4 regions of the Hoeflea prorocentri genome follow, and region 3 is predicted to be linked to each of the others. Evidence: predicted binding sites of a transcription regulator. Region 3 holds the regulator's gene; each other region holds the start of a gene.
What was found. The regulator PhoB, encoded in region 3, activates phosphate uptake and scavenging genes when phosphate is short. The targets are predictions, from matches to a motif close to TGTCATNNANCTGTCAT.
Positions count from the first base shown of each region.

Region 1: a site for PhoB is predicted at 2,443-2,459, ahead of phnF (phosphonate metabolism transcriptional regulator PhnF). Genes of this name have one in related genera too.
Region 2: a site for PhoB is predicted at 1,797-1,813, ahead of OQ273_RS15395 (HAD-IIA family hydrolase). Genes of this name have one in related genera too.
Region 4: a site for PhoB is predicted at 1,838-1,854, ahead of OQ273_RS12245 (alpha-D-ribose 1-methylphosphonate 5-triphosphate diphosphatase). Genes of this name have one in related genera too.

Region 1 covers NZ_JAPJZI010000001.1:3,157,154-3,162,112, reverse strand. The annotation lists gene mnmC2 (tRNA (5-methylaminomethyl-2-thiouridine)(34)-methyltransferase MnmC2) at 1-498, opposite strand, end outside; gene OQ273_RS14785 (NAD(P)/FAD-dependent oxidoreductase) at 510-1,676, shown strand; gene phnF (phosphonate metabolism transcriptional regulator PhnF) at 1,677-2,426, opposite strand; gene phnG (phosphonate C-P lyase system protein PhnG) at 2,603-3,019, shown strand; gene phnH (phosphonate C-P lyase system protein PhnH) at 3,019-3,639, shown strand; gene OQ273_RS14765 (carbon-phosphorus lyase complex subunit) at 3,647-4,753, shown strand; gene OQ273_RS14760 (alpha-D-ribose 1-methylphosphonate 5-phosphate C-P-lyase PhnJ) at 4,762-4,959, shown strand, end outside.
Region 2 covers NZ_JAPJZI010000001.1:3,290,397-3,295,355, reverse strand. The annotation lists gene OQ273_RS15405 (ABC transporter permease) at 1-5, opposite strand, end outside; gene OQ273_RS15400 (ABC transporter permease) at 10-936, opposite strand; gene OQ273_RS15395 (HAD-IIA family hydrolase) at 933-1,691, opposite strand; gene OQ273_RS15390 (LysR substrate-binding domain-containing protein) at 1,897-2,772, shown strand; gene OQ273_RS15385 (CobW family GTP-binding protein) at 2,710-3,708, opposite strand; gene OQ273_RS15380 (amidohydrolase) at 3,698-4,959, opposite strand, start outside.
Region 3 covers NZ_JAPJZI010000001.1:3,735,786-3,740,744, reverse strand. The annotation lists gene pstA (phosphate ABC transporter permease PstA) at 1-884, shown strand, start outside; gene pstB (phosphate ABC transporter ATP-binding protein PstB) at 972-1,790, shown strand; gene phoU (phosphate signaling complex protein PhoU) at 1,813-2,550, shown strand; gene phoB (phosphate regulon transcriptional regulator PhoB) at 2,595-3,278, shown strand; gene OQ273_RS17500 (VOC family protein) at 3,324-3,695, opposite strand; gene OQ273_RS17495 (winged helix-turn-helix transcriptional regulator) at 3,782-4,273, shown strand; gene OQ273_RS17490 (L-2-amino-thiazoline-4-carboxylic acid hydrolase) at 4,257-4,754, opposite strand; gene OQ273_RS17485 (RidA family protein) at 4,751-4,959, opposite strand, start outside.
Region 4 covers NZ_JAPJZI010000001.1:2,603,741-2,608,699, reverse strand. The annotation lists gene OQ273_RS12250 (NADH:flavin oxidoreductase/NADH oxidase) at 1-479, opposite strand, end outside; gene OQ273_RS12245 (alpha-D-ribose 1-methylphosphonate 5-triphosphate diphosphatase) at 646-1,782, opposite strand; gene OQ273_RS12240 (RidA family protein) at 1,927-2,325, opposite strand; gene OQ273_RS12235 (LysR family transcriptional regulator) at 2,467-3,363, shown strand; gene OQ273_RS12230 (cryptochrome/photolyase family protein) at 3,455-4,959, shown strand, end outside.

The sequences.
Region 1 (4,959 bases), 580 kb from region 3:
ATACCAGGCATCGGCTGTTTCCCGCCATAGCGGCAGGCAATGAAATGCCTTGCCTATGTGAACCTTGAGCGAGACCGCTTCGGCAAGATCGATACGAACAATGCCGTCCGGTTTCGGCGGCCATACCTGGACGAGATCTTTGCGTTGCAAATCCAGTTCGGGCCAGACTGCGAGTGCGCGGTCGATCTCGCCCGCCGAAAGCGGATGCAGTTCGAAACTGACGAAGGTCAGGCGGTCGCTCCGCTGCTCGTCCGCCAGCCACTGGCGCAAGGTCTCGGCAAAATTCAGACCGGTTCCGAAGCCGAGTTCGGCAACGGTAAAATCGCTCTTGTTTCGCCAGCGTTCGGGCAGACCGTTGCCGCCGATGAAGACATGTCCGCATTCCTTGCGGCCATCGGCGCGAGAATAAAAGTGATCGCCAAATTCCGGTGAATAGGGCATATCACCCTCATGCCACTCGACCGCTCCGGCGTCATATTCTTTGTCTTTATCGCCCATAGTCCGTTTCCATGACCCTAAAGAATACGCAGCCCTATACAACCAACCGGGACCGTCTGTCTTGCGATCTTCTTGTTGCAGGCGCTGGTGTGGTCGGCCTTTGGACGGCGCGTCTGGCGGCGGCGCGAGGGTTGAATGTGATCGTGCTTGACGCCCGCGCTGCCGGATCGGGAGCCAGCGGCGGGCTGCTCGGCGCGTTGATGCCGCATATGCCGGAGCGCTGGAACCCGAAAAAGCAGTTTCAGTTCGAGGCTCTTGCAAGCCTTGAAAATGAAGTCAGAAAGCTCGAGGCCGAAACCGGTCTCGGCTGCGGCTATCGCCGCTGCGGCCGCATCATTCCTCTGATCAAACCGCATCACCGGGACCTGGCGGTGGAACGGATCGAGGCGGCGGAAAATGTCTGGGACAGCGCGCAAACAGGCTATGCATGGGCGGTCAGCGACAGTCCTGAGGAGGCGGGCTGGCCGGATGCAGCCAGCGGGCCGAACGGCTTCGTCCACGAGACGCTTTCGGCGCGCGTCAGCCCGCGCAACTATATGGCGGCTTTGAAAGCCAGCCTTGATAGCAAGGCACGAATAGTGGAGAGCGACGGCCTCCTGTCCTTCGAGGATCGTTCCGCCCGTGTGACGACGGCGTCCGGCACGCCCATCGATGCGGGCCACATCGTTCTGGCTGCGGGACATGAGACATTCGAACTTCTCGGCCGACTGACGGGCCGGCCGCCAGCGGACTACGGCAAACCGGTCAAGGGCCAGACCGCACTGCTTGACGCCGATATTGATGCCGATCTGCCGTTGGTCTTTTCCGACGGGACTTATGTCGTGCCGCATGCAGCCGGAACGGTCGCCGTCGGGAGCACCAGCGAGACCGATTTCGAGGACGGTCATGGCACTGATGAAAAGCTCGACGACGTGATCGCCAAGGCGAGCCGTCTTTGTCCGGCGCTTGAAGGGGCAAGGGTCCTTGAACGTTGGGCAGGGCTCCGTCCCAAGGCTGTGCGCCGCGACCCGATGATCGGCGTTGTGCCCGGATGTAAACGTACCACGGTTGCGACCGGCGGCTTCAAGATCACATTCGGCATTGCCCACAAAATGGCGGCTTGTGCACTGGATTTCGCGCTCGACGATCAATGTCCTTCTTTGCCGGAAAGCTTCACCATTGATGCGCATCTGCGCTGATCAGGGCAGGGCGGTTCCGGCCTGATGATCGATATCCAGTTCGATCCGGTCCGCAGCAAAAAAAGTGTGGGAATACTCAAGCCGCCGTCCGGCCACTTCGGCGTTCACGGCTTCGGTCCGCAGGGTGATGGCACCAGGTGACAGTTTCAGATCGTCAAGCGTCGCAGGATCCGCATGGTGAGCGGATATGCGAGTTGATATGCGCACATAATCCTCAATGTCGTATGAGTTCAGGACGGCAGTGATTGATTTTCGGCTTTCGTAGCGATTGGCGAAGTCCGGGAACCTTTCCGCATCGAACCAGCTGATGCCGCGCGAAACCGGTACGCCGTCCGCCGACGAAACGCGTTCAAGCCTCAGCACCGGCGCGCCCGGTTCAAGTTCGAGGGCTCGTGAAACATGGCCCGTTGCCGCCTCGGTGACATGTGATTTGAGAAATCCGCCGCGTGATTTGATCTGGCCGGCAAGACCGGCGGAAAAGCGTGTGCGCCGGCCAATCGGATATTGCAGCTTTGTGTGGCGGGCAATGAAGGTTCCGCGGCCCTGTTCGACCCTCAGCACGCCCTCACGCGCAAGAGAGGCAATAGCGCTGCGCACCGTGTGGCGGTTGACCTCGAAACGTCTCGCCAGTGCCAGTTCGCCCGGCAGTGCGCCGCTCTCATCAAACTCGCCATTGCTTATGGCAATACGGATCTGGTCGGCGATCTGCCGCCACAGCGAAATCCCGCTGCGCCGTTCCACGAATTCCATCGGTTTTCAGATTCCCTGTCACACAGCAGTCATTATTGCGCTATAGAGATAATGATTAGATGTCTAATTGTCTAGATAAATAGACAAATCGGGAGAAAATCGTGACAAAAGCGACAGATCCTTCATCGGTAAATGCAGGGGCTTCAGAAGCGCAGCAATCGGCGCGCAAGCAAGCCATGGCTGTTCTGGCCCGTGCGACGCGGGAAGAATTGGTGGATGCCTGGAATAAGTGGCCGCAAAGGCCGGACTTCGATGCCGTGCGCGGACCCGAGACGGGTCTGGTCATGCTGCGCGGGCGCATCGGCGGCGGTGGCGCGCCATTCAATTTCGGTGAGGCGACCGTCACACGCGCGACCATGCGGCTTTCAACCGGCCGTATTGGCCATGCCTACGCATTTGGAACCGATAAGGAAAAAGTCCGGCACGCCGCCTTGTTTGATGCGCTGTGGCAGGACGAAACATTCCGGCAAAGGGTTGAAAGCGATGTCATCCATCCGGTTCGCGATCGCCTCGACGCTGAAGACAAGCGCAATCAGGAGGAAACCGCCGCAACACGGGTCGATTTCTTCACCATGGTCAGGGGAGAGGATTGATGACTGTTCTGCAGGCAAACGATCCGTCCGCGATCCAGGGCGGCTTCGCCAACCCGGTCTTCGATGCACAGGCGGTTTTCAGGCAGGTGATGGAAGCAATCGCCCGCCCGGGCAAGATTGCCGCCATTGAAAACCTGACGGAACCGCCAGCGCCACTGACGCCCGTCACCGGAGCAATCGCCGCAACGCTTTTCGATCACGACACCCAAATCTGGCTCGATCCGGTCCTTGCGCGCAGCAGCGACGTTGCAGGATGGCTTGCCTTCAATACAGCTGCACCGATCGTCCGGGAAATGCTGGATGCGGACTTTGCCGTTATCTCCGATTCTGAGGCTTTGCCGTCTCTCGAAAGCTTTTCGCAGGGAACGCAGGAATACCCCGATCGCTCCACAACGCTCATTGTGCAGATCGCTGCTCTGTCAGGCGGTCCCGGCCTGACACTGACAGGGCCGGGCATTCAGGAAATCGCGCACATTGTGCCGCAAGGCCTGCCTGACAGGTTCATGGATCAATGGAGTGCCAACGGGATGCGGTTCCCGCGCGGCGTCGATGTGCTGTTGGCAGCGCCGGAAGGCGTCATTGCCCTGCCGCGAACCGTAAAGATCAAGAGGGGGAGGTGAGCGCGCCATGTATGTAGCCGTTAAAGGCGGTGAGGCCGCCATCGAAAACGCCCACCGGCTCCTCGCAGACCGCCGCCGTGGCGATCGCGCGGTCCCCGCGATGCATATCACGCAGATCGTTGAGCAATTGGGGCTGGCCGTCGACCGGATCATGTCCGAAGGCTCGCTCTACGACCGTGAGCTTGCAGCACTCGCCTTCAAACAGGCGCGCGGCGATGTGATCGAAGCCATCTTCCTGCTGCGCGCCTACCGCACGACCTTGCCCCGCTTCGGCTATAGCGAGCCTGTCGACACCGGCACAATGCTGATCGAGCGGCGTATCTCGGCCACCTACAAGGACCTGCCGGGCGGGCAACTGCTCGGCCCGACCTTCGACTACACGCACCGGCTGCTCGATCCCGACCTGATGCACGAGACAGATGTCGACATGCCTGAGACCCGCGAAAACCAGACGGGGCGCACACCGCGCGTTTCCGAAATCCTCGCCGGCGAAGGGCTGATCGAGGACGATGGCGATCTTCCGCACGATCACGCCACCGGCGATCTGACACGCGAGCCCATGGAGTTTCCCATGACACGCGATGTGCGCCTGCAGGCGCTGTCGCGCGGTGACGAGGGCTTTCTACTGGCGCTCGGATACTCGACGCAGCGTGGTTATGCCCGCAGTCACCCTTTTGCCGGAGAAATCCGCATCGGCGAGGTGGAGGTCGAGATTGATGTTCCGGAACTGGGCTTTGCCGTCAGCCTCGGCACCGTGCGGGTGACCGAATGCCAGATGGTCAACCAGTTTCAGGGCTCAGCCAAACAGCCGCCGCAATTCACCCGTGGTTACGGCCTGGTTTTCGGTCAGAGCGAGCGCAAGGCCATGGCCATGGCGCTTGTCGACCGGGCCTTGCGGGCCGAAGAGCTTGGCGAGGATTTGACCGCGCCGGCACAGGATGAGGAATTTGTCATTTCCCACTCGGACAATGTACAGGCGACCGGCTTTGTCGAGCATCTGAAGCTGCCCCACTATGTCGATTTCCAGGCCGAACTTGATCTGGTGCGCCGCATGCGCGGCGAATACGAGGCCGGGCGCGACAAGTCCGACGAAAAACTGGAGGCCGCCGAATGAACACGCATATGCAGTTGGCCACCTACAATTTCGCCTATCTCGACGAGCAGACGAAACGCATGATCCGGCGCGCCATTTTGAAGGCGATTGCCATTCCCGGTTATCAGGTCCCCTTCGCCAGCCGCGAAATGCCGATGCCCTATGGCTGGGGCACAGGTGGTGTGCAGGTCACGGCGTCGATACTCGGCCCGGACGATACGTTGAAG
Region 2 (4,959 bases), 450 kb from region 3:
GTCATGGCGTCATCCTTTCGCGAGCCGGATGCGCGGATCGGCAAAGGCATAGGCGATGTCGATGACGGCATTGATGACGACGACTGCAACGGCAACGACAATGACGCCAAACTGCAGCACCGGATAATCGCGCGTGATTGCGGATGTGACGAGCAACTCTCCGATCCCGGGCCATGAGAAGATCGATTCGACCACGACATTGCCCGCAGCGGCCAGTGCGGCGATCTGCAGGCCAAGAACCGAGGCGATTGTTACGCTGGCGTTTTTTAGCCCGTGTTTGATGACAACAATCCATTCGGGCAGGCCTTTGGCCCGTGCCGTGCGCATATAGTCCTGGCCAAGCACGTCCAGCATTGCGTTGCGGGTAAAGCGGGTCAGCGCTGCGATCAACACGCCCGAAAGGGCGATAGTCGGCATGATGAAATGCGCAGGCGAACCATTGCCGACCACCGGAAGCCAGTTCAGGGTGAACGCGAAGACAAGGATCATGAAGATCGCCAGGATGAAGTTCGGCACGGCGTAACCAACGAAGGCGAACATCATGATACCGGTTCCGATCCAGCTCCGGCGATAGATCGCGGCGAGGATGCCGAGCGGGATCGACAGACAAATCGTCAGTGCGAGCGCGCTCGCAAGCAGTTGCAGGGACGGTCCTATACGTTCGGCGACAATATCGGCGACGGGGCGTCTTTCGACGAAAGAAAGCCCGAAATTGCCCTCCAGCACGCCGCGCATATAGCGCGCATATTGTTCCCAGATCGAACCGTTGAGTCCGAAATAGTCGATCATCATTGCCCGGTCTTCAGCCGTCAGACCTTCGCCAAGGAAGGTCTCCAGCGGGCTTCCGGAAAGCCGCGTGGCGAAGAAAACCAGGGTGATGACCGCGAACAGCGTCAGGAGCGTCTTGGCAAGTGTCCGGGAGATATAGATGATCATCGCCCGTCTCCTCCGCGCACCAGATGGACAAAATCAATACCGGCGGATTTTGCCGCACAGCCGTCGGTCAACGCATTGTCGCCAACAAAGACCGCGTCTCCCGGTACCGTTGCGCTTTTGCGAAGCACCTGCCTGAGCAGGTAGGGGTCCGGCTTGCCGATGCAGCGATAGGGCGTATCGGAGCGAATTGCCTGCAGGGCAGCAAGCAGTGCGCCGGTTTCCGGGATCGGCCTGCCGCCTATGCCGGGATGTGATACATCCGTGTTGCTGACCCACAACTCCGCTCCCCTGTCGATATCGGCAACAAGCCGGTCCAGCGTGGCAAGCTTGAACTCCAGGTCGCGGCACAAAAGAACAATGCCTGGATCATTCGAGGCCACGGGCTGCAGTTCATCTTTCAGTGTTTGCAGGTCGTGCCCCGCATAAAGGCTGATTCCCTTTGCCGGTTGGCTGGCCGCCAGATGGCGAAGCGTCTGCTCGCCGGCAAGAAGAATGCGCTCAGCCGGGATCGTCAAACCGATTGCGTCGAGTTTTTCAGACAGGCTTGCCGCCGTGTCGGTGGAATTGTTCGACACAATCCATAGCCGGTCTCCACAAGTCTCGACAAAGGCCGGTGCGTCTTCAAAAGCCCTGTTCTCGGAAGCCAGGCAGCCATCGAGATCACATAGAACCGCGGCAGCATCGGCGCACAGACGCACTGACAGCTGTCCTGTCGTTTTGGACCGCGGCAGCAAAACGGTTGTGTGCGATGACACCGGCATAACTCTCCCGTCCGCACCGGTGCACTCACCGATGCGCTGTTGAATTCCTCACGATTAACGAACGGACGTGTCGTCCCGTCTCTTCTTTCGGCGGTGAGTGTGACACCGCTGTTACAAACGAAAGCTATTGTTTGAGGCGCTCAAGGAAAAACGCTCATGCGTCGGGTATTTGCCCTGATTGCCGAGAGGTTCGTTCTGCATGGATCTGACATTTGCCCGACTCGACGCCGTGCGTCATGTTGCTCATGCCGGTTCCTTCGCCGCGGCGGCAAGAGCGATCGGCATCAGCCAGCCAGCGGTTTCGCAGCACGTCAGGGACCTTGAGGCGAGTTATGGCGTGAGGCTCTTTGTCCGCAACCACGGCAAACTGTTCCCCACGCAATTATGCAACGAGTTATGTGACATGGCGGAGCGGATTTCGGCGGAACGGCTCGAAGCCGAGCGATTGTTGACGCGCCGCACTTCGCTTGCCGACGGACAGATTATCGTCGGTCTGGGCAACGCCATGCCCGGAATGGCGGTCGTTGCCGAATTCCATCGCACCCACCCGGGCGTCACGCTCAGGGTGGAAACGGGCCCGCATGACAAGATCACCCGCGCAGTGCTCAGCCATGAGGTGGACGTCGGCATCTTGCCCAATGTGCGCGAGGACAACCGTTTCCGCCGCGCCGCGCTTGCTCCAAACCAGGTCGTTGCCATTGCTCCGCCCAATCATCCGCTGGCCCGGAAGGATGTCGTCAGCGCCGCTGAACTTCAAAACGAAGCATTGATCTTCCGTGCACGGGGCTCGTCCACCCAGCGTGTTGTCGACAGAATGTTCGCGGCGCTGCCCGAGCCGCCGACACCGCTTTTGACGCTTGATACGCGCGACGGTCTCTATGAAGCCGTCGTCAACGGTCTCGGCATTGGCTTTATCTGGAAATTCGCAACCAGTCGGACTGACGGCGTGCAGCGGCTGGCGATCAGCGACCTGTCGGGTGCCTATGATGAAATTGCCTTCTCATTGAAGGACTCAAAAAGCCGGGTTGTCGATGCGTTCTTCGGTTCTGCCACCTTCTGGCGGGACGGGGTTTAGCGTTGCGCTGAAAGCCTGTGCGATGAGCGCCGCATCAAAACGATCCTGATGGCCAATCGCAACAAGGACGGAAACCGGATCAGCGGTCTTCTCCGACAAGAGGCGACGTGTTTCCCGACTGCCGACAAAGTCGAACAGCACGGCGCGATCCGGTGCGTCGTCGAAGAAAAGCCTGCCCTTGGCGCGGAGCGTCGAGCCGGCGAGCGTTTTCAAAAACGCTGCGAAACGCCGGCGGTTGATCGGCGTCGCCGAGGTCGTGCTCCAACTGTGGAATTCGTGGCCGAGAAGCTGGTTCGGTGCAACAGGCACCGGTACAGCTTTGTCGCGCTGGCCGTCTCCAATCAATATATCGAAAGGCAAAGCGCAATGGCGGGTCTCGATCATTTTGTTGTGCGGCGATGAGCGCACCAGCATCTTTCTCAAGGCAGCCAGCTTTTCCGCCGTAGTCAGATCGGCCTTGTTGACGAGAACCAGATCGCTGGCAACGGCATGGTCGATCAGCAATTCGGTATCCGCATAGTCGAGGCGGCCGAAGCAATCCGCATCGAGCACGTAGATCCGGTTATCGAGCCGCACATGTCCGGCCGCCTGGAGGGCCAGGATGGATTGGTCGAGCGATCGCGGATCGGCTACTCCGCTTGCTTCGATGACAAACGCATCCGGGCTTTCTGCAGCCCGGCAATAGTCGACAACAGCACCGACCAGATCGTCATTGAGCGTGCAGCACACGCAGCCGTTCTTGAGCGAGATGCGATCTTCCTCGACTGTCTCGATCAGGTCATAGTCGATATTGATGGCGCCGAAATCATTGACGAAAACAACGATTCGCCGGCCATTGCTTTGCGCAAGCAAGCCGTTGACCAGCGTCGTCTTTCCGGCGCCCAGGAAGCCGCCGACGGTGACAACCGGAACGGCGCGGTCGGGTTCAGCCGTCATGGGCCCACACACGTTCGCCGGCGAGCCAGGTCTGTTCGACCTTGATCGAGGCAAGGTCCTCGCTCTGCGTTTCAAGTGGGTTTTTCTCCAGCACCACGAGATCGGCATGTTTGCCGGGACTGATGGAGCCCAGCATGTCCTCCTTGCAGATCTGGAACGCCGCGTCGATGGTCACGGCCTTAAGGGCGGTTTGCGCGTCCAGACGTTCGCCCGCACCGACACATCGGCCGTCCCCGGCCGTCCGTGTCGTGGCCGCCTGCATGAGTTCAAGCGCGGATGGGTCGGTCATCGGCGTATCGGCATGCAGGCTGATACGCATGCCGTGCTTTACGGCCGAGCCGGCCGGCATGTAGTGGGCCGCGCGCTCCGGGCCGAACAGTGCATCCTCGATCGGCGCGCCCCAATGGGTAATGTGGTTTATGAAAAAACTTGAAAGCACGCCCAGTTTCACGGCGCGCTCGATCTGGTCCTCGCGCATCAGGGCGCAGTGTTCGAGACGAAACCGGTGATCGGGCCGCGGTGTCTCGGACAACACATTTTCAAGCAGATCGAGGACCGTGTCGATGGTGCGGTCGCCCTGGGTGTGGATCGTCATCTGCCAGCCCTGGCTGACGTAGGTCCGCACCATGTTCTCGAAATACTCCGGCGGGTAATTCATGCCGCCCGTGTGGCCCGGCGCCAGCCCCATACGAAGCCGCGTGATATCGTTGTCGAGATAGGGCTGGCTCAGCCAGATATTGCCGATGAAGGGCGATCCGTCGGCATGAATTTTGACCCCAGCCATCCAAAGCCTGTCCTCGCCGACATTCATGCGTTCGACATTCAGGTCCGCCGAAACCGCCTGCTGATAGGCGGCGATACGGGGCAGGGGCCATCCTTTCCCGAGCGCATTAAGATAGTAGGCCTTGTAAAACGGCAGGTAGAGGTGTTCGGTCGTTGTGGTGATGCCCTGACGGATAAAGTCGTTTATGCCAGCCTCGAACTCGTCATTCAAACGGTCCTCGCCCCAGGCCTCGTAAAACGTCTCCAGGGCCTGCCATGTAATTGCTTCGGCAATCTTGCCGGTAGGCCGTCCCGTATCGTCGCGGTCGATGACCGAGCCCGTCGGTGTCGGTGTATTCTCATCAATGCCGCAGGCCGCAAAACCTGCAGAGTTCATGAACAGCGCATGGCAGTTGGATGTCTGTATACCGAGTGGATTGTCAGGTGCGATGTCGTCGAGGAACTGACGCGTCGGTGTGTCGAAACCCT
Region 3 (4,959 bases):
GCAGAACGGTTCCCGTCTGGGTGCTGGCTTCCGGCGATGTCGATTCCGCTCTCAAGGGACAGATTGACCTCAGCGTCGATGAAAAACGCCGCAAGGTGAACGACCGGCAGGTCGGCTGGATGAACACGCTGGTCCAAGACGGCGCCATGAAAGAGCGCTTCAATACTGGCCTCTTCGTCAATGGCGCATCAAGCCGTCCGGAGACGGCAGGTGTCGGCGTTGCGATCATCGGATCGCTTTATATGATGCTGATTGTGTTGGTGCTGGCTTTGCCGATCGGGGTTGCCGCATCAATCTATCTTGAAGAATTTGCGCCCAAGAACCGCTGGTCGGACCTCATCGAGGTAAACATCAACAATCTGGCGGCCGTGCCGTCAATCGTCTTCGGCCTGCTCGGCCTTGCCGTGTTCATCAATTTTGCCGGCCTGCCGCGCTCCGCTTCGCTGGTCGGTGGACTGGTCCTGACGCTGATGACGCTGCCGACCATCATCATTGCGACACGGGCGGCACTCAAGGCGGTCCCGCCGTCCATTCGCTCCGCAGCGCTGGGTGTCGGCGCCTCCAAGACGCAGACAGTCTTCCATCATGTCCTGCCACTTGCCGCGCCGGGCATCCTGACCGGTACGATTATCGGCCTTGCGCAGGCGCTTGGCGAAACGGCGCCGTTGCTGCTTATCGGCATGGTTGCCTTTGTTGTCGGCTATCCAGCCAGTCCCATGGATCCGGCCACGGCATTGCCGGTTCAGATCTTCATGTGGGCCAATGAGGCCGAGCGGGCCTTTGTCGAAAGGACATCGGGAGCGATCATCATTCTGCTCCTGTTCCTCGCCGTGATGAACATCACGGCCATTATACTGCGCAGGCGGTTCGAGCGCCGCTGGTAGGAGTGTCATCTGACGATTTGTTGGCGTGGCGCAGTTGCATGTGCCGCCCCTGACGGGCAAAAAGCCGATACAGTGGGGTTTTGAAGGATGAATATGATGTCGGAAGCAGCAGTAGAAGAGGCGGTTGGTGCAAAAACCGAACCGCAGCCGCCCATAAAGATGCAGGGCCGCATGGTGAGCGTCTTTTACAGCGGTTCCCAGGCGCTCTTTGATGTGGACCTCGATGTCAGGAAAAATCAGGTCACGGCCCTCATCGGTCCGTCTGGCTGCGGCAAGTCCACCTTCCTGCGCTGTCTGAACCGGATGAACGACACGATTGACGGCTGCGAGGTCAAGGGAAGCATCACATTGGATGGCGCGGATATCTATCATCCGGCCGTTGATGTGGTGGAGCTGCGTGCCAGCGTCGGCATGGTCTTTCAAAAACCCAACCCGTTTCCGAAATCGATTTATGAGAATATCGCTTACGGCCCGCGTATTCACGGCATGGCCAACAGCAAGGCAGGGTTTGACGAGATTGTCGAAACCAGCCTGCAAAGAGCCGGCCTATTCGACGAGGTCAAGGACAGGCTCAACGAACCGGGAACCGGCCTTTCCGGCGGTCAGCAGCAGCGTCTCTGCATCGCCCGCGCCATTGCCGTCAACCCGGAAGTGATATTGATGGACGAGCCCTGTTCGGCGCTCGATCCGATCGCCACGGCCAAGGTCGAGGAGCTGATCGACGAGATACGCCAGAACTACACAATTGTCATTGTGACCCACTCCATGCAGCAGGCCGCGCGCGTCTCGCAGCGCACCGCCATGTTCCATCTGGGCAAGCTGGTCGAGGTCGGCGACACGGACAAGATGTTCACCAACCCCGACGATCAGCGTACCCAGGACTACATCACCGGCCGCTTCGGCTGATCTTGAGCGGACAGGAACGATCATGAACGAAAACAATTCCAGTAATCAGCTCGCCGCTCACACGGTCTCGGCCTATGACGAGGATCTGCAGTTTCTCGTGCGCCGCATCGCAGAGATGGGCGGGATTGCCGAGCGTATGCTTGAGGAATCCGTCGCCGCGCTCGTCAATGGCGATGCCGCGCTCTCGCAAAAGGTCATTTCCGACGATCTGGTTCTTGACGATGCCGAGCGACAGATCGGCGAGAAAGCGGTTTTGATCATCGCCAAGCGTCAGCCCATGGCGGCGGATCTGCGCGACATTATAGGGTCGATCCGCATTGCCGCCGATCTGGAACGGGTCGGCGACATGGCAAAGAACATCGCCAAACGTGTGCTCGCCGTCCATGGCATGGCGCAGCCGAAGAAGCTGGTGCGCGGCCTCGATCACCTTGCCGAGCTGGCTCTAACGCAGCTGAAAGAAGTGCTCGACGCCTATTCGTCCCGCTCGCCGGAACTCGCCAGTTCCATTCGTCAGCGCGACGACGAGATCGACGCAATATATACGTCCCTTTTCCGTGAGCTGCTCACCTATATGATGGAAGATCCGCGCAACATAACCGCCTGTACGCATCTCCTGTTTTGCGCAAAGAACATCGAGCGGATCGGCGACCACGCCACCAATATTGCCGAGACGGTCTACTACATCAGCACCGGCTCGCAACTGTCGAACGAGCGGCCCAAGGACGATGAAACCACGTCTGTGGGCGCCGAGGAAGAGTAGGCTGGCGGGCCATCAGGCCCTGCCGCCGGAGACAAGACATGGGCATTGCACCGCAAATCACCGTCGTTGAAGACGAAGAGGCGCTGAGCGTCCTGCTGCGTTACAATCTGGAAGCCGAAGGCTACGAGGTCGATACCGTCCTGCGCGGTGACGAGGCGGAGATCAAACTGCAGGAGCGGGTTCCCGATCTTCTGATCCTTGACTGGATGCTGCCCGGCCTCTCAGGTATCGAACTGTGTCGTCGTTTACGTGTCCGGCCGGAAACCGAGCGCCTGCCGATCATTCTCCTGACCGCGCGCGGCGAGGAAAGCGAACGGGTGAGGGGCCTTGCCACCGGCGCGGACGATTATGTCGTCAAGCCGTTCTCAACGCCCGAACTCATGGCCCGCGTGCGCGCCCTTTTACGCCGGGTCAAGCCGGAGACGATCTCGACGGTTTTGAAGGCCGGCGATATCGAACTCGACCGCGAGACCCATCGCGTCTACCGACGCGGCCGCGAGATCAAGCTCGGTCCGACCGAATTCCGCCTGCTGGAGTTCTTCATGACCTCGCCGACGCGTGTCTTCTCCCGCTCGCAGCTTCTCGACGGCGTCTGGGGCCACGATATCTATGTGGATGAACGCACCGTCGACGTCCATGTCGGTCGCCTGCGCAAGGCCCTCAACCTTGCCAATATGCGCGACGTTATTCGCACGGTCCGCGGTGCGGGCTATTCACTGGAAACGTGAGCAGGACCTGTCACCGACCTCTTGGCGACGGCCGATTCCGGTCCGCTACCGCGTCAGGTCCTGTGCCAACATGAAGGCATTGCCGTCTGGGTCGTAGAAGGTCGCGGTGCTGACCATGCCTTCGACCGTATCGGTTGGTCCGTCGAATTTGACGCCAGCAGCCTCCAGCGCATTGCGCGCTGTTGTGATGTCGTCGATGCCGAAGACCGGAACGGCATTTCCGGGAACCGGTTCCGTCTGCTCGCCCAATCCCAGCGTAACGCCTTCCGTCATTGTCTTGACTTCGCTCCACCCGGCCTCGTCGATGTGATGTACCAGCTCAAATCCAAGCATGTCCTCATACCATTTCGCGCTCGCATGCCGGTCGCGGACCGACAGCGCAAAGGTGATTTCGTTATTCAGTTTTACGACAGCCATTGCAGTTTCCAGTTCAACTAAAATTATATATACTATACTTTATGGACATTGGTCGACTTGTCAATATTACATCCCGGTCATGGTCTTTGAGCATCCTCAAAGCGATGCATGACGGTGTGCCGGGGCGTCAGGCGCCGCTTCTTGTGGCGTCCGGTGCAAGCCGCACAGCCTTTGCAAGCAGCCTGGCGCATCTAGTTGAACTCGGGATTCTGGAGCGCAATCCCGGACATGGCCACCCGCTGAGACCGGAATTCAGGTTGACCGAGGAAGGAATGAGGTTTGCGAAGATGGCAGATATGATCGCCGGGGCTTTGCCGGATGAATCCGGACAGTCCCTGCTTCGCCGTACATGGACGCTTCCCGTCCTTGCCGTCAGCGGTCGGCCCCGCCGTTTCGTCGACATCAAGAGCGACCTGTCCCCCATAACCGACCGGGCGCTTTCCCAATCGCTTCAAAAACTGGAGGCGCGGCATTGGCTGCACCGCGAGATCGACATCGCATCGCACCCGCCGCGGCCGATCTATCAGGCCGCGAATGAGGGCATTGCAATCAGCAACGCGATCAGCGGTCTTCTGTGACCTGTGCGGGCCTTTCCCTCAATCGCGTGCGGCAGCAGCCGGGCTTGCCGGGTGCCCAGGATTCAAGCTCATAGTCGAACCCCGCCGCTTCCCAGACAGCATCGTCAAATGCCGTCGCGCATTTCAGGAGCGTACACACCTCTTCATCGCTGCACCCCATCTCCAGCCACCCGTCCTTGAGCGGGCAGGTCATGAACTGGACATCAAGGCATGTGTCGCTGATTTCATTGACCTGAGGCGAATAGGTCGCGCTGTCGGGGCCGAGAAAATACGTGTTGAGCATGCCCCTAAAATCCCGAGGCGCGAGATGCGCCAGCGACGCCCCGACCTCCAGCCCGTGCGCCCGGCTGGCGCTTTGCAAAACGCTGATGGCCTCTGCCTCGCCGCAACGGTGCGACAGTTCGCGAAATACGGCGAGGTAAATCCTGCCACGATCTTTCACCGCGCTGGCATGAAGCGCGTTGGTGCAACTCTTACTCATCCGGCGGCCACCGCTTCGATTTCCAGCAGCCAGGCTTCGTCAAAAATCCCGGCAATGATCACCGTCAAGGCCGGCTCATGCCCGCCGAGCACCGCTTTGCGCACGAGGCTGTTTTCGGCCCTGTATTTGCGGTCCGACAGATAGGTCGTGTGGCGGACGATGTTTTCCAATCCGAGGCCGGCCGCCTTGAGCTGTGCCTCGACAT
Region 4 (4,959 bases), 1.1 Mb from region 3:
ACCCTTTGAATGTCGTCTTCGGACATTTCCTTCGGTGTCGGCCAGCCATCCGCATAGGGGATCGCCGAGGGGGCAATGGCTTCCCACGGCGTCTCGCCACGCACAGCGATATCTTCATCATCAATGGGTGTTTCGCCGTGCCACGGCCGTCGTTCCGAGGCCTTGCGTCCGGCATGACTCAACTGAATGCCGGGAACGGCTCCCTCCTGGCTGATGAACTCTGCGATCGGCTTGAGATTGTTGATCTGGTCGTCGTCCCAAAGCCCGAGATCGCCGATAGTTCTTCGTCCCTCCGCTTCGACAGCCGTGGCTTCCGCGTAAACCAGTCCGGCGCCGCCGATTGCGAAGCGGCCGAGATGAACCATGTGCCAATCATTGGCGTAGCCATCGCGTGCCCGATACTGGCTCATTGGCGAGACGGCCACGCGGTTCTTGAATGTTAGACTTCGAAGCGCAATGGGTGAGAAGAGATGGGACAATGGTATCTGATCCTGAAAATTTCGTGACGAAATGCAATTGGTTCCAGTCAGACTTGTAACCTATACCGTGGTCGCGGACATCACGGTTGTTACACATTTTTGGCACTGCATAAGCCGCGTTATGGAAGATGGATTGACCTGGCCGCTTTTCAAACAGTTATTAAGATCAGCTGCCGAAGGTCGTGACCACGCCACCGACAACAAGATGCACCAGACGCCATGGGCCGGTGCAGTCAAGCACGGCAAGATCGGCCCGGCGTCCGGTCTCGATCGCCCCGCGATCCTGCAATCCCATGGACGCTGCCGGATTTCTTGAAACGAGGTTCCAGGCCTCGCCGAAGCTGCACACACCGCGGGCAACAAGATGTTCAGCCGCATGCAGCAGGCTGGGATAGTAATAGTCGGAGGCAAGGACATCGCACAGGCCATTGCCTATGGCGTCCTCGGCTGACATGGCGCCGGTGTGGCTGCCCCCGCGGATCACGTTTGGAGCACCCATAATGACGTATTCACCGTTGGAAACGGCATCTTCGGCGACTTTACGCGCCAGCGGAAACTCGCATACCTTTGCGCCGAGGTTGCGGAATTGCTCGCGCTCTCCACGGGTTTTCTCGTCGTGTGACAGCATGATCGCGCCTCGACGCGAAGCGCGTTCGGCAACGTCGCGAACCTTATCCGCAACATCCGGTGCGCGGCGACCGATTTCTTCAGCCATGGCAAGGTATTCTTTTAGCGTCAGTCCTGCGCGGTGTGCCCACACTTCAAGCTTCTTGGTGTTTCCGGAACGTGCGGCTTCCAGCGTCAGCGTCGTGTGGTCGTTGAAGGCCAAAGCGGGTTTGGGATGGCGGGCAAGCCAGTGGTCTATATCGTCGATGGCATCATGGGCAAAGGTCTCCCACCGCAGCTGGACGCGGTGGTCCGCCAGAAACTGAGGCCGCAGGCCTTCAAGCCCATCCATGAAGTCGCGCCCCGCCGGAAGGCTTCGCGCGCCCGGCTCCCACGACAGTGTAAGTCCGTGGAACACCGTTGTGATGCCGTTGGCAAGCAATTGCCGGTCAACCCAGCGCATTGCGATGGGAAACGCGATGTTGACGCCGGGTCGCGGATGGAGCGCCACTTCGAACGCATCGCCGTGGACATCCACAATGCCCGGCAGGACGCAAAAGCTCCGGCAGTCGATTGCGGTTGCGCTGGGCGAGGGGGCTTCGACAATCATCCCATCGGCGATGTGAACATCCGCGGCTTCAAGCGCGCCATGCGACGTAAGCACCGTTCCGCCGATGAGGCTTACGGATGAGATCATGAACTTGCCTGTGCACTTCTGCGGTTTCCAAAAGCCGGTCTGATATACGGCCAACACAACAGCTATATGTCACACTTTCAACAGTGCGAAAACGCGCAACGCATGACCCGATGCGTGGCGCGTTCTTCGCCTTCTGGGGCACAATCAGCCGGTTGTCGGCATGCGGGCGATAACCTTGATCTCAAAATCGAAACCCGACAGCCAGGTCACGCCCACAGCGGTCCAGTTGGGGTAGGGCCTTTGTCCAATAATACCCGATCGAACGGCAAGGACTGTGTCCATCTGAGTTTGAGGATCTGTGTGGAAGGTCGTGACATCCACAATGTCTTCGAAGTCGCCGCCGGCGGCCTCCAGAACGGCAGCGCGATTGTCGAAGGCAAGCCGGACCTGTCTTTCAAAATCCGGCTCGGGCGATCCGTCCTGACGGCTGCCGACCTGCCCGGACACGAAAAGGAGATCGCCGGAACGGATGGCAGCGGAATATTGGTGGGTTTCATAGAGCGATTGTCTTCCGGCCGGGAAGACCGCATTGCGATTGGACATAGGTCAGTTCCTGTAGGTTGTTCGGGCTGAATTCGCCGATGCCGGTCTTTGCCCGGGACTGTTTCCCAACCAAACTGGAACGTCAGAAGAAATAATTCAAACTGATATCAGTTATAGTATATTATAAGTTTTATGAATTTAATGTCCATTGATCTCAACCTGCTCGTTGTGCTCGATGCCTTGCTCGACGAGGCGCATGTGAGCCGCGCGGCACAACGCCTGAACCGCTCCCAGCCTGCCGTTTCGAACGCGCTTCAGCGCTGCCGCGATCTGTTCGGTGATGAATTGCTGGAAAGAAAGCACGGCGCAATGCGCTTGACGCCACGCGCCGAAGCGATGCGCGGGCCGCTCAAATCGCTGCTTGGAAATGTGCACGATCTCGTTGATCCGCCGAAAATCAGCCTCAGCGATCTGCGGCAAACGATCCGGATTACCACTGCCGACGACCCATCCTTCATGATCGCTGGCCCGCTGATTGCTGCCCTTCATCGAACGGCCCCGGGCGTCACGGTCATCTTCGAGCCGTGGAACGGGGAAGATGCGGCTGCAAAGGATCTGTTGAACGGCGATACCGATATCACGATCTCCATTCTCCCGAGGGACATCGAGGGGCTGGAGCGCATCACGCTGTTGCAAGAGACATACATTGTGGCCATGCGCAAGGGCCATCCGGCTGCGGAGCGGTTCGATCTCGACACGTGGCTGGACTGGCCGCACATCGTCATGTCGGGCCGGGGCGAAGCCGGCTCTCCACTCGACGCTCAGCTTCGCTCCTTGGGCCGCGCCCGTCGCATCGGCGTCGTTGTGCCATCGTTTCAGCTTACTTTGTCGCTCCTGGTCCAAACGGATCATATCGCCATGGTGCCCCGGCATGGATTCATGTTGCATGGCCATCCAGGACTCGTCGGCTTCGATCCCCCGATCAGTATTGATGGCTTCCCGGTAAATCTGGCCTGGCACACACGCCGGAGCGGGGACGCCGGCATCCGACACGTTGTTGCGACAATCAAAGAGGTCTTTACTCCGCAGGGTTCCTGAGCTGTCGGCATCATGCTGCATCAAGGCAAGGCAATCCATTTGCGGTCCGCCTGCGTAAAACTGTCTGCAATCGCTTCGGGAATGTCGTTCAATGAGCAGCGGAAATCTTATCCTGATTCTTGGTGATCAACTGTCCACGGCAGTATCATCGCTTGCCGGAGCCGATCGCGGCAGGGATCGCGTATTGATGGCGGAACTGCATGAGGAGACGACTTACGTCCGCCATCACAAGAAGAAGATTGCTCTGGTCCTGTCGGCTATGCGTCATTTCGCAGCCGTGCTTGAGGAAGAAGGATGGCACATTGAATACATCCGCCTGGACGATCCGGAAAATACTAAGTCCTTTACCGGAGAGATTGAACGCGCCCTGGACCGCCAACCCGTTGAGCGCATCGTGGTCACCGAACCGGGGGAATGGCGACTTCTGGAGCAGTTCCGGCAGTGGTCGCAGCGTTTCGGTGTGCCGGTCGATATCTTGACTGATGACCGCTTCCTCTGCTCCCGGTCGGACTTTGCCGAGTGGGCGAGCGGCCGCAAGCAATTGCGCATGGAGTATTTCTATCGCGATATGCGGCGCAGGACAGGGCTGTTGATGGACGGCGACAATCCGATAGGCGGCAAGTGGAACTTCGATGCCGAGAACCGCAAACCCGCAAAGCCGGATCTCTTCATGCCGCGACCGCTGCATTTTGAACCGGACCGGACGACTGCGGACGTGCTTGGCCTGGTGGGCGAAAGGTTCGGCGGTCATTTTGGTGATCTTGAACCCTTTTGGTTCGCGACAAAGGCGCAGCAGGCAAAGGCGGCCCTTGATCAGTTCATCGAACACGCTCTGCCGTCATTCGGTGACTATCAAGACGCAATGCTCCGTGGCGAACGCTTCATCTATCACAGCGTCCTTTCGGCCTATATCAACATCGGATTGCTCGATCCGCTCAGCGTTTGCCGGGCCGTGGAGGAGGCCTATGCGAGCGGAGCCGTGCCGATCAACGCCGCTGAGGGCTTTATTCGCCAGATCATCGGCTGGCGCGAATATGTGCGGGGGATCTACTGGTTGAAGATGCCGGACTATGTGGAGGAAAACGTCTTTTCCAATACAAGGCCATTGCCCGATTTCTACTGGACCGCCGAGACGGACATGACCTGTCTGCGCGAGGCCATTACCCAGACCAAGGAAGACGCCTACGCCCATCACATACAGCGATTGATGCTCACCGGAAACTTTGCCCTGCTGGCCGGTGTTGCGCCGCGCGAGATCCATGAATGGTATCTTGCCGTTTATGCCGATGCCTATGAATGGGTTGAACTGCCCAACACGCTGGGAATGAGCCAGTTTGCCGATGGCGGCCTGCTTGGCTCCAAACCGTACGCGGCAAGCGGCAACTACATCAACAAGATGTCGGACTATTGCCGGGACTGCCGATACGATGTCCGACTGAAGACCGGTCCGGATGCCTGTCCGTTCAATGCACTTTATTGGGATTTTCTGGTTCGCAACCGTGGGACGCTTGGGGCAAATCCCCGGCTCGGACAGGTCTACCGGACCTGGGACAAAATGGATCCAGCCAAGCAGACAAGCTACCGGGAGAGTGCGCA